2 regions of the Streptomyces sp. NPDC048258 genome follow, and region 1 is predicted to be linked to the other one. Evidence: riboswitches for the same ligand, from Rfam matches in the RefSeq annotation. Region 1 holds a riboswitch; the other holds the start of a gene.

Evidence for each region. Region 1 has a riboswitch for ZMP and ZTP ahead of ACGFYQ_RS09970 (bifunctional 5,10-methylenetetrahydrofolate dehydrogenase/5,10-methenyltetrahydrofolate cyclohydrolase). Riboswitches for the same ligand answer to the same signal wherever they lie in the genome.
Region 2: it holds a riboswitch for ZMP and ZTP, as region 1 does, so the genes downstream of both, glyA (serine hydroxymethyltransferase) here and ACGFYQ_RS09970 (bifunctional 5,10-methylenetetrahydrofolate dehydrogenase/5,10-methenyltetrahydrofolate cyclohydrolase) in region 1, are expected to answer to the same signal.

What each region holds. Positions count from the first base shown of each region.
Region 1 covers NZ_JBICZH010000003.1:534,212-541,435, forward strand. The annotation lists gene ACGFYQ_RS09960 (FAD-dependent oxidoreductase) at 1-1,202, shown strand, start outside; gene ACGFYQ_RS09965 (MAB_1171c family putative transporter) at 1,199-2,356, shown strand; gene ACGFYQ_RS09970 (bifunctional 5,10-methylenetetrahydrofolate dehydrogenase/5,10-methenyltetrahydrofolate cyclohydrolase) at 2,459-3,304, opposite strand; ZMP/ZTP riboswitch at 3,377-3,470, opposite strand; partial or broken gene ACGFYQ_RS09975 (SAM-dependent methyltransferase) at 3,547-3,720, shown strand; gene ACGFYQ_RS09980 (RNA polymerase sigma factor) at 3,945-5,534, shown strand; gene ACGFYQ_RS09985 (hypothetical protein) at 5,531-7,224, opposite strand, start outside.
Region 2 covers NZ_JBICZH010000010.1:324,952-332,175, forward strand. The annotation lists gene ACGFYQ_RS24120 (PKD domain-containing protein) at 1-721, opposite strand, end outside; gene ACGFYQ_RS24125 (hypothetical protein) at 934-1,779, opposite strand; gene ACGFYQ_RS24130 (hypothetical protein) at 1,891-2,208, shown strand; gene ACGFYQ_RS24135 (glutathionylspermidine synthase family protein) at 2,215-3,417, shown strand; gene rocD (ornithine--oxo-acid transaminase) at 3,620-4,825, opposite strand; ZMP/ZTP riboswitch at 4,935-5,025, shown strand; gene glyA (serine hydroxymethyltransferase) at 5,060-6,343, shown strand; gene trpS (tryptophan--tRNA ligase) at 6,646-7,224, shown strand, end outside.

The DNA of each region.
Region 1 (7,224 bases):
CCAAGACCGCCCAGGGCTGGATCCCGCGCGTCGGGGAGAAGCAGTTCAACATCTCCTGCAGCCGCGACCTGCTCGACTCGGTGGTCCGCGCCCGGGTGACCGGCCTGAAAGGGGTCTCCACCCTCCAGCGGAGCCGGGTCCGGGCCCTGGAGGGCACGGCTGCCCGGGTCACCGGCGTCCGGGTCGACACCCCGGACGAGGAGGGCCGGCTGCTGACCGCCGACCTCGTGATCGACGCGAGCGGCCGCGGCTCGCGCGCCCGGACCTGGCTCCAGTCACTGGGCGTCACCGGCATACGACAGGCCGAGGTCGACTCCGGCCTGGTCTACGCGACGAGGATCTTCGAAGCCCCGGCCGGAGCCCACGAGATGGGCTTCCCCATCGTCAACGTGCAGTCCGACCCCCGGGTGCCCGTACCCGGCCGGACGGCCACGATCGTGCCCATCGAGAACGGCCAGTGGCAGGCCACCCTCTCCGGGACCCGCGGCGGCCAGCCGACCGGCGACCCCGAGCAGTTCATCCCCTTCGCCAAGGCCATCAGGGACCCGATCGTCGGCGAACTGCTCGACGGGAAGAAGCCCCTGACCGACGTCGCCGTCACCCAGGGCACCGCCAATCGCCGGATCTACTTCGAGAAGGCCGAACTGCCCGACGGCTTCATCGCCGTCGGCGACTCGGTCGCCACCTTCAACCCGCTGTACGGGCAGGGCATGACGGTCGCCGCCCAGGGGCTGCTGGCCGTGCGCTCCCTGCTCCGGCACAAGGGGCTCGCCCACCCCGGCTTCGGCCGCGAGGCGCAGCGCGCGATCGCTCCCCTGGTGAGCACCGCCTGGGAGCTCGCCACCTCGCAGGACATCCTGTACCCGGGGGCCACCGGGGTGAAGCCGCGGGCCGGCACCGGCGCGCTCAACGCGTACGTGAGCCGGCTGATGACGGGCGCCACCACCGACGAGGCGCTCACGGCCGCCCTGTTCAAGGTGCTCACCATGAGCAGCGCGCCCACCCACTGGCTCCACCCGTCGGTGGTCTGGCACGTCCTGCGCGCCTCGGGCCGGGGCGCCCTCAAGGCGCCGCCGCTCACCGCCGCCGAGCGGGCCGTCGCCGGGCTGGGCCCGGCGGTGCCGGCGGGCCCGGGCCCGGTCGACCCGGCGGGCCCGGTGGACCCGATCGGACCGGCCGACCCCGTCGGACAGGCCCGGTGAGCAGCCGAATCCTGCTCTACCTGCCGGGAGCCGTCATGTTCCTGGCGCTGCTGATCAAGGTGCCGACCCTGCGCCGGGACCGGGACCAGCCCCTGAACCGGGCCGCGTGCGCGCTGCTCGTCGTGGGCTGTCCCATCACGTTCCTGGCGTCGCCGCCGACGATCGCCACGGTCAACCGCCTCACCGGCGTGGTCAACTTCTCCGCACCCCTGGTGTTCTGCCTGGTCACGGTCTTCTCGGGATCGTGCGTCGTCCTGGTCCTGCAGTGGGCCGGCGGGCCGCCCGCGGCCGTCCGGCGGGCCACCCGGCTGACGGTGGCGGTGTTCGGCGCGGTGAGCGTGCTGATCGTCGTCCTGTTCGTGATCGGCGACGCGCCGGTGGAACGGCTCCGGGACGTGGACACGTACTACGCCACCACGCCCTGGATCCGCGAGATGATCGTCTGCTTCCTGCTGGCCCACACCGTCGGGACCTCGGCGCTGACCGTGCTGTGCGGGAAGTGGCTGTGGCGCGCGGACCGTTCGCTGCGCCCGCTGCGCACCGGGCTGGCGCTGATCGTGTTCGGCGGGCTGCTGGACCTGGCCTACCTCGCCGCGAAGTGGGCCTCGGTGGCGGCCCGCTGGGCCGGCCGGGACTGGGTGGTCTCGGCGGACGTGGCACTGTCGCTGACCTCCGGGGCGGCTCTGATGATCGGTGCGGGGTTCGTCGTGCCGCTGGTCGGCGGGTCGGCGGCCTGGCGGGACTTCGCCCAGTACCGGCGGCTGTATCCGCTGTGGAAGGCGCTGCGCGGATCCGCGGCCGCCCGGGTGCGGACCGTGCCGCTGGCCTGGTGGTCGCCGGTCGGGATCCGCCTCATCCACCGTGAGTCCGTGATCGACGACGGCATCCTGGCGCTGGCCTCCCGGTTCGACCCCGCCGTGCGCACTGCGGCGTACGAGGCGGCGCGCGGGCAGGGTCTGAGCGGGGCCCGGGCCGCCGTGGTCGCGGACGCGGCCATGCTCGCCGCCGCCTGCCGGCGCGGGGCCGCCGGTACTCAGGGCGGGCACCCGGCCCCGTACCGGCTGGACAGCGGACCGCTGGACGCACTGGCCCGGGAGTTCCGCAGCTCCCCCATCGTCGCCGCGGCCCGCGAGGCCGCCGCCACGGGAGCCTGATCCCCGGCTCGGGTCGTGGCCGCGGCCCCCGGCCCCTTGCCCGGGGAAACACGGCGCCCCGGGCCCGAGGGCCCGGGGCGTGGTGTTCGGTTCGGCTGCGGCTCAGAGGTCCGCGAGGTCCAGGCCGGCCTGCGCGGCGGCGGCCTGGACGGTCTGCTCCAGCAGGACGGCGATGGTCATCGGGCCGACGCCGCCCGGTACCGGGGTGATCAGGGAGGCGCGGGCGGCGGCCGACTCGAAGTGGACGTCGCCGACGTTGCCCTCGTTGTAGCCGGCGTCCAGGACCACGGCGCCCGGCTTGATGTCCTCGCCCCGGATGAACTCGGCCTTGCCGACGGCGGCGACCAGTACGTCCGCCTGGCGCACGATCGAGGGAAGGTCCTGGGTACGGGAGTGGCAGTAGGTGACGGTGGCGTTCTGCTCCAGCAGCAGCATCCCGGCCGGCTTGCCCAGGATCGCGCTGCGGCCGACGACGACGGCGTGCTTGCCGGTGAGGTCCACGTCGTAGGCGGCGAGGAGGCGCATGATGCCGCCGGGGGTGCAGGAGACGAAGCCCGGCAGGCCGAAGCCCATGGCGGCGAAGGAGTGCATGGTGACGCCGTCGACGTCCTTGCCGGGCGCGATGGCCTCGAAGGCCGCCCGCTCGTCGATGTGGTGCGGGACGGGGTGCTGGAGCAGGATGCCGCTGATCTCCGGGTCCTCGGAGAGCGCGGTGAGGGTGGCCACCAGCTCCTCGGTGGTGGTCGCGGCCGGCAGCTCCACGTGGCGGGAGGTGATCCCGGCCTTGGCGCAACGGTTCTGCTTCATGCGTACGTAGGTGACGGAGGCGGGGTCCTCACCGACCAGCACGGTCGCGAGGCAGGGTGCGGTGCCGGTGCGCTCGGTGATCTTCGCCGCGTAGGCGGCGGTCTGCTCCGAGATGCGGCGGGCGAGCGCGGTGCCGTCCATCAGCCGGGCGGTGGCGGAGGCGGGGGCAGTCTGGGCAGTCGTCACGGGGTCTCCTGAACGTCGCTGCGGATCGCGGTTCGCCCAGGCGCGCGGCAGTCGACGTACGGAGGTACGCCGGGCCGCTCCCCGGTGGTGATCCACCCGAACGCCAGTCACGGCCCGCCGCCCACTGTAGTCGACATATCTGGTGGATGACCGGGGCCCGACCTGGGACGATCCAGACATGACGCGTACTTTCGACTACGGAGTCCCACGACATCGGAGCCGTGATCTACTTTCTCCGGAAGGTGATCTGGATGGTGCCGGGCTTCACGGTCGGGCAGCACCGGGACCGGTTGCGCGGGCTGCACGAACGGTTCGAACGCGACGGCCCGTTCGTCGCGCACACCGCCCGCTCGCTCATCGAAGCCCGCAAAACGGGGTGGCGGAGAGGGCGGACGGATCCACGCCGGATCGGTTGCGCGGCCACAGCGTGGCGCAGGTCACTCAATTCAGCGCGTAACGAATCGACTCGGGCATGCGATGAACCGACAGGTGTCCTCGCGCGGCCACGGAATACAGACCCCCCTCGGGTCTGTTTCCCGAGTTCGCGCGATGATGTCCCGCCCATCCTTTATCTGTTCGCAACGAGAGGCTCCTTGTGTCGCTCAGCCCGTCCCGTACGTTCCCTCCGGAGATCGCCGAATCGGAGGCCCTCGTCGCGCTCGTCGAGCGCGGCCGCGAGCAGGGTCACATCAACGGTGACGATGTGCGCCAGGCCTTCGAGGCCGGCCGCATCCCGGTGGACCAGTGGAAGCGGGTCCTGCGCAGCCTGAACCAGGTCCTGGACGAGGAGGGTGTCGCCCTTCACGTCAGCGCGGCCCCCGCCACCAAGGCCGCCGCCAAGAAGCCCCGCAAGGCGGCCGCCGCCCCGGCCCGTACGGTCGCCAAGAAGGCGGCCGCCGCGCCGCGCCCGATCGGCGCCCGCAAGACCTCGGCCACCAGCGCGGCCACCGCCACCGCCGCGGCGATATCCGCTCCGTCGACGTCCACCACCGAGGACGAGGCGACGGCCGAGGCCGCCGCCGAGCCGAAGAAGCGGACGGTCAAGAAGACCGCGACCGCCGCGAAGAAGACCGCCACCAAGAAGACGGCGGCGAAGAAGACCAGCGCCAAGGACGCCGACGAGGGCGAGACGCCCGCGGTCGGCGAGGACTGGGCAGCCGAGGACCTCGTCGACGAGGCCGAGGAGGAGGCCCCCAAGGCCGGCGGCACCCAGGGCTTCGTGCTGTCCGACGACGACGAGGACGACGCCCCGGCGCAGACGGTCATGGTGGCCGGCGCCACCGCCGACCCCGTCAAGGACTACCTCAAGCTCATCGGCAAGGTGCCGCTCCTCAACGCCGAGCAGGAGGTCGAGCTCGCCAAGCGCATCGAGGCGGGCCTGTTCTCCGAGTACAAGCTCGAAGAGGAGGAGGACCACAAGCCCGCCTTCAAGCGCGAGCTGGAGATCCTGGTCGAGGACGGCCGCCGCGCGAAGAACCACCTGCTGGAGGCCAACCTCCGCCTCGTGGTCTCCCTCGCCAAGCGCTACACCGGCCGCGGCATGCTCTTCCTGGACCTGATCCAGGAGGGCAACGTCGGCCTGATCCGCGCCGTGGAGAAGTTCGACTACACCAAGGGCTTCAAGTTCTCGACGTATGCGACCTGGTGGATCCGGCAGGCGATCACGCGTGCCATGGCCGACCAGTCGCGCACCATCCGCATCCCGGTGCACATGGTCGAGATCATCAACAAGCTCGCCCGCGTGCAGCGCCAGATGCTCCAGGACCTGGGCCGCGAGCCCACCCCGGAGGAGCTGGGCAAGGAACTCGACATGACCCCCGAGAAGGTCATCGAGGTCCAGAAGTACGGCCGCGAGCCGATCTCCCTGCACACCCCGCTGGGTGAGGAGGGCGACAGCGAGTTCGGTGACCTCATCGAGGACTCCGAGGCGGTCGTGCCGGCCGACGCGGTCTCCTTCACCTTCCTCCAGGAGCAGCTCCAGTCCATCCTGGGCACGCTCTCCGAGCGTGAGGCGGGCGTGGTCTCCATGCGCTACGGCCTCAACGACGGCCAGCCGAAGACCCTGGACGAGATCGGCCGCGTGTACGGGGTCACCCGTGAGCGCATCCGCCAGATCGAGTCCAAGACGATGTCGAAGCTGCGCCACCCGTCGCGTTCGCAGGTGCTGCGCGACTACCTCGACTAGACCAGTCGGAAAACCGGCCCTCGTGGCGTGAACGGCAGGGAGGCACCCTGCGGAACCAGATAGGCGTGCTCGCGCCGGATCCGCAGGGTGTCGCACCACCCGTCCGTGATCACCAGCACCGGGGCCCCGGGCGGGAAGTCCTCCGCCCGCTGCAGCAGGTCGATGCCCGGCTGCAGCACGGTGCCGCCACGCCCGCGCACCCGGACCCGGGCCGCGATCTCGGTCGGGGGCAGATAGCCCGCGTCGTACGGCGCCGCGTCGCAGAACACGACGCGTGCCGCCGGTACGTCGCGGGCTTCCGCGTACGAGGCGATCGCGCCCAGCGCCTTGCCGAGCAGGGCGGCGTTCATCGACCCCGACGTGTCGAGCACCACACCGAAGGTGCAGCGGGCCACCTCCTCGGGCGGGAAGTACCGGCCCGCGCGCGGGATGTCCGGCGTGGAGGCCTGGCGGCGTGCCGGGCGGGCGTAGGACCGTACGGCCACGGGCCGCGGCACGTACTCGTCGAACCAGCGGGCGAGCCGCGCGTCCCAGGGCACGGGCGGGTGGGCCAGCGCCCGGATCTCCTGGATCAGCCCGGCGGGCAGCAGCCCGCGCTCCCCGTACTGGTGCAGGTCGAAGCCCTGCGTCAGGCCGCGCCGGTAGAAGTCGTCCAGGTCCGCGTACGGGCAGCTCCCCGGGTGGGGCAGCGGCTCGCCCAGGATGTCCCCGAGGCCCTTGCCGCGCAGGGTCGCGAGGCGGCGCGTCCGGCGCAGGTCGGTGACGATCCGGTCGTAGACCTCTTCCACGGAGAGGTCCCGTAGCGCGGGATCGTGGAGCAGCCCCGCGGGCATCTCGCCGACGCCCATCTCCACGAGCCAGCCGTTGACCACGTAGTCGGCGGCCACGTTGTGCAGGTACGGGTCGCGGGCCCCGCGGCGCTCGCCGTGGCGCAGCGCGGCGTGCAGCATCTCGTGGGCCAGGATGAACCGCCATTCGCCATCGGTGAAGGTGCGCAGCGGGTTGACGTAGATCTCGCCGGCGCCCGCGCTGACCGCGGCGATGGCGATGCCCTGGGCGCGGGCCAGCTCGGCGTCGGCGACGATCTTCAGGCCGGCGGCGAGGCCGCCGAGCAGCGGGTACGACGAGACGAACCAGTTCAGCGCGCGGTCCCAGGGGTGCCGGCGGGCCATGACGCCCGTGATCCGGTCGCGGCGGCCGCCGGCCACGTCCATGGCGGCGGAGACGCTGCGGGTGAGGGCGTGGGCGAAGGCGGTCTCCCAGTCGGGGGCGGTGGTGTTCCAGCGGCGCCAGGTGACCAGGACCTGGTCGGGGTGGTCCCCGGCGGTGCCGCACTGCTCGTAGGCGGCCGGGATGCCGTCGCGGCGCCATCGGGCGGCGAGCAGCTCCTCGTCCCCGCCGGGGTACTCGGCGGGGAGGTGGTCGGGGGGCCGGCCGGCCGGGACGGTGAGCAGGAAGCGGTTGACCACGGCGCAGCGGGCGGCGAGGTCGAAGCGGTCGGGCTGCGGGCGGTCCTCGTCCTTGCTCGCGGGGACGTGGCCGAAGCCGAGGTGGAGCAGGGCGTGGGCGAGGGCCCAGGCCCACTCCCGGGGTTCGGCGCGCTTGGTGGGGTGGACGTGGACGGTGCCGTTGGAGTCCACCGCGGCCAGTCCCCCGGCCGGGGTCGCCGCGCACTTGGCCTGGCGGCAGA
Region 2 (7,224 bases), on a different contig from region 1:
CGAAGATCAGGTTGTTGAACACCGCGGAGCCCGGCGAGTCGCCGCCGAGCGAGACGGCCGCCTCGCAGTCGGGGTAGATCGTGTTGTTCGTGACGACCGTGGCGGGAGCGTCGATTACGTCGACCGACGACGTTCTGTAGCCGCGGATCTCGTTGCGGCTCAGCACGGTACCCCGCGACCCGCCCGCGATCCGGACAGGAGTGATCAGCGAACTCCGGCTGACGCGCACGTCCGTGCTTCCACCGTCGACCACGACGGCGGGATTTCCGGAGGCGTGGAGCCGGTCCAGCTCGATATCGGCGGACCGGCTGACCGCGACGCCGCTGGAGGTGCGCAGTCCGCGAACGACCACGTGGGAGGCGCCGCTGACGGTCAGGCCCTTGCCATCCGCCAGATACACCTGGTGAGAGGCTTCAGCCCCGTCGGCGACGAAGGCGATCGGCTTGCCCGGCTCCCCGGAACGGTCGATGGTGACGGCCTCGTCGTACGGCTTGCCCGTCTTGATCCGCACGGTCTGGCCCGGCGCGACGACCTTGGCCGCCGCCGAGATCGTGCAGAACGGCACGGCCTTCGAGCCGGAGCCGCTGTCCGTGCAGTTGGCGCCTTCGGCGTGGTTCACGTAGAGGTCGGACGGGGCCTCGGCGGCGGCCGCGGTGGCGGGCAGCCCGAGGAGGGCGACGAGACCTGCGGCGAGCAGGACCGTCGTACGAGTGGGACGCACCAGGAGGTTCCTTCGAAGAGCGACATGGGTTCAGGACGGGTGCGGCACTGCACGACGGATGCGCGGCCGGCTCCCCCCGGCGACGGTCGGCGCATGCGGACCCGTGTAGACAGCGATCATGATGCATCGGTCCGACAGCGCATGTCACCCGGGATGATCCGCCCCTTCCCCGGGAAGTGCCGGGCGCCCGACCCCGGTGCCCGGCGTCGACGTCATGCGGCCGGGGGTGCCGGCTCCGGCGCGACCCCCGGCGGCTCCCCGAAGCGGGCCAGCGCAAGGGCTCCGGCCACCGCCACCACGAAGCCCGTCACCGCCAGCCAGGCCAGGCCCTCCCGGGGGCGGTCGCCGAGGCAGACCACCCCCACCACCGCCGGGCCGACCGTCTCGCCGAGGACCAGGCCGGCCGTCGCCGCCGTCACCGAGCCGCGCTGCAGGGCCGAGGTGAGCAGCAGGAAGGCCGCACCACCGCCCAGCAGCAACGCGTACAGGGCGGGATTGCGCAGCTCGGCCGGTGAGAAGCCGTCGATCAGCCGGACCGCCACCTCCACCACCCCGAAGCCCGTCCCCGCGGCCAGACCCAGTACCAGCGCCCGCGGCCCGTCCGGGAGCCGGCCCGCCGCCGCGCCGACCAGCAGCACCAGTCCCGCCGCACCCAGCAGCCCCAGCTTCAGCGCGAGCGACCCCTCCCCCGAGCCCTCCTCCCCGGAGGCCAGCCCCAGCATCAGCAGCCCCGCGCACACCACCCCCACCGCGCCCCACTCCGTCCGGGACAGCCGCACCCGCATCAGCTTCGCCGCGACCACCGCCGTCACGGCCAGGCTCGCGGCCAGCGCGGCCCCCACCACGTAGATCGGGATGTGGCGCAGCGCGATGATCTGGAGCACGAAGCCCACCGCGTCCAGACCGAGCCCGGCCAGATATCGCCACTGCCGGACCGCCCGCATCAGCAGCGCCGGGTCCACCCCGGACCCCGTCCCCGGCTCCACGGCCCGCGACGCCACCGCCTGCAGAACGGACGCCGTACCGAAGCAGACCGCCGCGCCCAAGGCGCAAATCATCCCAATGAGCACGAACTGACTCTAGGTCACGGATCTCACGGCGGCCGGATTCCATCGGCCCGGGCCCCCGCTCTAGTCTGTCGGGAGCACGCCATAAGGGGAGCAGCAGACATGGACAGCAGCAGTAGCAGCAACAAGCGCCGGATGCGCTCCGGCGCCGTCGTCCTCGGCGGCATGGGCCTGCTCGCGGCCACGCTCGTGGCCTGCGGCAACAGCAACGAGCCGGACCGGCGCTGCGTCGACCGGAACACGCTGGACAAGCTGGACGACAAGTACTGCAAGAGCGGCAGCGGCAACAGCAGCCGGGGCACGTACTACTACGGCGGCACCGTCCGCAACGGCAAGGTCTCCGGCGGCAGCTTCGACAAGTCCGCCGTCACCCGCGGCGGCATCGGCGGGCACAGCAGCTCCGGCTCCAGCGGCGGCTGAGCACCCGTGGAGCGGCACACCATCGAGCCCCGCCCCGACTGGCAGAAGACGGTCGAGGAGCAGGGGCTGATCTACCCCCTCACCCGCTACCCCGACGACTCCCTGCGCCCCTACTGGGACGAGAGCGCCTACTACTCCTTCTCCCTTCCCGAGGTCGAGGCGCTGGAGAACGTCGTCGAGGAACTGCACGCCATGTGCCTGGCCGCGGCCGCGCACATCGTCGAGCACGACCGTTTCGCCGACCTCGGCATCACCGACCCGAAGCTCGCCGCGCTGATCGCCGAGTCCTGGCGCCGCCGTGCCGAACAGCCCTCCCTGTACGGCCGCTTCGACCTGCGCTACGACGGCACCGGCAGCCCGGCCAAGATGCTGGAGTACAACGCCGACACCCCCACCTCCCTCGTGGAGGCGGCCAGCCCGCAGTGGTTCTGGATGGAGGAGCGCTTCCCGGGCGCCGACCAGTGGAACTCCCTCCACGAGCGCCTCGTCGACGCCTGGCGCCGGCAGGCCGAGCTGCTCCCGCCCGGTCCGCTGCACTTCGCGCACTCCGAGACCGACGAGCTCGGCGAGGACCTGATGACGGTCGCCTACCTCCAGGAGACCGCGGAGCAGGCCGGCCTGGACACCCAGGCCCTGTCCGTGGAGCAGATCGGCTGGGACAGCCTGTCCGGCCGGTTCGTCGACGAGAAGCTCCGCTTCATCCGCTCCTGCTTCAAGCTCTACCCGTGGGAGTGGCTGGCCACCGACGAGTTCGCCCCGCAGGTCCTCGGCACGTACGACCACGGCGGCGGCTCCGGCACCACCTGCTGGATCGAGCCGCTGTGGAAGATGCTGCTGTCCAACAAGGCGCTGCTTGCGATCCTGTGGGAGCTCTTCCCGGAGCACCCGAACCTGCTGCCCGCCTACCTCGACGGCCCGCGCGAGCTGGCGGAGCCCGGAGCCGAGGGCTACGCGGCCAAGCCGCTGCTGGGCCGCGAGGGCGCCGGGGTCACCCTCCACCCGGCGGACGGCACCGGCGAGCCGTTCACACCGGAGGAGGGCGAGCGGTACTGCTTCCAGGCCCTGGCCCCGCTGCCCGACTTCGACGGCAACCGGGTGGTGCTCGGCGCGTGGGTCGTCGAGGACGAGGCGGCGGGGCTCGGCATCCGCGAATCGGCGGGGCCGGTCACGGACGAGTACGCCCGCTTCCTGCCCCACGTCATCTTGTAGGCCTAGGGAGTGTCGTCAAAGTAGCGTCGGCCGCCCGGAGGGCGGGGCCGGCGGGGTCTGGTGCGTGCGATCGCAAGGCGGAGGAGGGAGCCCATGCGGAGCATCGACGACCGACGACAACGCGGCTGGGGGTCCCCCCGGACGGAGTCTGGGGGAGTGCGTGCCAGACCCCGCCGGCCAGACGGGACTTTGACGACACGACCTAGGCGGCGAGGAGGGACCTGAGCTGGTCCAGACCCCAGTCCAGGTCCTCCTTGCTGATCACCAGCGGCGGGGCGATCCGGATCGTGGACCCGTGGGTGTCCTTCACCAGGACGCCGAGCTCCATCAGCTTCTCGGAGATCTCCCGTCCGGTCCCGCGCGACGGCTCGATGTCCACGCCCGCCCACAGCCCCCGCCCGCGTACGGCGGTCACCGCGCCCCCGCCGACCATCAGGTTCAGCTCCCGGTGCAGGTGGTCGCCGAGCTCGGTGGCGCGCTGCTGGTACTCGCCCGTCCTGAGCATCGCCACGACCTCCAGGCCGACGGCGCACGCCAGCGGGTTCCCGCCGAAGGTGGACCCGTGCTCGCCCGGCCGGAACACCCCGAGCACGTCCCGGTCGGCGACGACGGCCGAGACCGGCACCACCCCGCCGCCGAGCGCCTTGCCGAGGATGTACAGGTCGGGGACGACCCCCTCGTGGTCGCACGCGAAGGTCCTGCCCGTGCGGCCCAGCCCCGACTGGATCTCGTCCGCCATGAAGAGGACGTTCCGCTCGCGCGTCAGCTCCCGTACGCCCTTCAGGTATCCGGCGGGCGGCACCAGCACCCCGGCCTCGCCCTGGATCGGCTCCAGCATCACGGCGACGGTGTGCGCGGTCACCGCCGCGTCCAGCGCGGTCAGGTCGCCGTACGGGACGATCTCGAAGCCGGGGGTGTACGGGCCGTAGTGGTCGCGCGCCTCGTGGTCCGTGGAGAAGGAGACGATCGTCGTCGTACGGCCGTGGAAGTTGTTCGCCGCGACCACGATCTTGGCGTGGCCGTCCGGGACTCCCTTGACCTCGTAGCCCCACTTGCGCGCGGTCTTCACGGCCGTCTCCACGGCCTCCGCGCCCGTGTTCATGGGCAGCACCATCTCCTTTCCGCACAGCGCGGCGAGCTCGGTACAGAAATCGGCGAAGCGGTCGTGGTAGAAGGCGCGCGAGGTGAGCGTGACCCGGTCCAGCTGCGCGCGGGCGGCGTCGAGCAGACGGCGGTTGCCGTGCCCGAAGTTGAGCGCCGAGTAGCCGGCGAGCATGTCCAGGTAGCGGCGGCCCTCCACGTCGGTCATCCACGCGCCTTCCGCGGTGGCGACGACCACGGGCAGCGGATGGTAGTTGTGCGCGCTGTGCGCTTCGGCGGAGCGGATGGCATCAGCAGTTGTCGACACGGGGTCTCCGATCGTCCGTCAGGCCTGTGACGAGGGTGGCGTCACTGTCCATCCTCGCTCGTATAACGGACGGAGAAACCTTTCTTGTGGCGCGCCCGCTAAGGTGGGGAATACGCACGGCGACTGGCGTACGGAGAACCAACTCCGGGGGAGTCGTGCGCGCTCGACCGCACACAGGGCCGCTCGCCTGGGCCTCGCGGGGTACCGATCACATCGACCCCGGAGGAGCCCGCCATGTCCGCGAGCCACCGTCCCGCCCCTCTCGTCCATCCCGCCCTTGCCGCGACCGACCCCGAACTGGCGTCCTTCGTCGCGGCGGAGGAAGTGCTCCAGGCGGAGACCCTGCGCCTGATCCCGAGCGAGAACTACGTGTCCGCCGCCGTGCTCGAAGCCTCCGGCACGGTGCTGCAGAACAAGTACAGCGAGGGCTACCCGGGCCGCCGCTACTACGAGGGCCAGCAGAACATCGACCGCGTCGAGGCCCTCGCCGTCGAGCGGGCCAAGGGCCTGTTCGGGGTGGACCACGCCAACGTCCAGCCGTACTCCGGCTCCCCGGCGAACCTGGCCGTCTACCTGGCCTTCGCGAAGCCGGGCGACACGGTGATGGGCATGGCGCTGCCGATGGGCGGGCACCTGACCCACGGCTGGGGCGTCTCGGCGACGGGGTCGTGGTTCCGGGGCGTGCAGTACGGCGTCCGCGCGGACACGGGGCTCATCGACTACGACGCCGTACGCGACCTCGCCCTGGCGGAACGCCCCAAGCTGATCTTCTGCGGTGGTACGGCGCTGCCGCGCACGATCGACTTCGCGGCGTTCGCGTCCATCGCCGAGGAGGCGGGCTCGGTCCTCGTCGCGGACGTGGCGCACATCGCGGGCCTGATCGCGGGCGGGGCGCACCCGTCCCCGGCGGGGCACGTGGACGTGATCTCCACGACCACGCACAAGACCCTGCGCGGTCCGCGCGGCGCGATGCTGATGTGCCGCGAGGAGCACGCGAAGGCCATCGACAAGGCCGTGTTCCCCGGCCTCCAGGGCGGGCCGCACAACCAGACGACGGCCGGTATCGCGGTGGCGCTGCACGAGGCGGCGCAGCCGTCGTTCGTCTCGTACGCCCACGCGGTCGTCGCCAACGCGAAGGCGCTGGCGGCGGCGCTGCTGGAGCGGGGCTTCGACCTGGTCTCGGGCGGTACGGACAACCACCTGATCCTGATCGACCTGACGGGCAAGGCGGTGGCGGGCAAGGTCGCGGCCAGGGCCCTCGACCGGGCGGGGATCGTGGTGAACTACAACACGGTCCCGTTCGACCCCCGCAAGCCGTTCGACCCGTCGGGCATCAGGATCGGCACCCCGTCCCTGACGTCGAGGGGGCTGTCCACGGAGCACATGCCGGTGGTGGCGGACTGGATCGCGCGGTCGGTGGACGCGGCCGCCAAGTCCGACGAGCCGGGCCTGGCCGCCGTCCGCGCGGAGGTCACCACCCTGATGTCGGCCTTCCCGGCCCCGGGCCTCCCCCTCTAGCCGCCTCCCCGGGCTCCGCCCGCGCCTCAAACGCCGGCGGGGCTGGGTCGTGCCCGGCGGCACCCGCACCGACGGGGCGGAGCCGTACCCAGCCCCGCCGGCGTTTGAGGCGCCGGGGCCGGGCAGCGCCCGGGGGCTACGGCTTCGCGGCGGCGGGGAAAGCGGTCGCTCGGCCGGGGCAAGATCCGGCCGGGCCGCTACCGCCCGGTACCCCGGCAGGGCAACGGCACGGACGCCGCGACCCGGAAGGATCCGGCCAGCGGCGGGCCCGAGCCCGCCCCCGCACCTGAGAGAATGAAGCCATGGCTTCTGATCGTCCTCGCGCGCTCTCCGGCATCCAGCCCACCTCCGGTTCGTTCCACCTCGGGAACTACCTCGGAGCCATCCGCCAGTACGTCGCCCTGCAGGAGACGCACGACGCGTTCTACATGGTCGTCGACCTGCACGCGATCACCATGCCGCAGGATCCGAAGGATCTGCGCGCCAACACCCGGCTCTCCGCCGCGCAGCTCCTCGCCGCGGGTCTGGACCCCGAGCGCTGCACGCTCTTCATCCAGAGCCACGTGCCCGAGCACGCGCAGCTCGGCTGGGTCATGAACTGCATCACCGGCTTCGGCGAGGCCAGCCGGATGACCCAGTTCAAGGACAAGTCCGCCAGGGGCGGCGTCAACAACGCCACCGTCGGACTGTTCACGTACCCGATCCTCCAGGTCGCCGACATCCTGCTCTACCAGGCGAACTCGGTCCCCGTCGGCGAGGACCAGCGCCAGCACATCGAGCTGACCCGCGACCTGGCCGAGCGCTTCAACCAGCGCTTCGGGCAGACCTTCACCCTCCCCGCCGCGCACATCGTCAAGGAGGTCGCGAAGATCTACGACCTC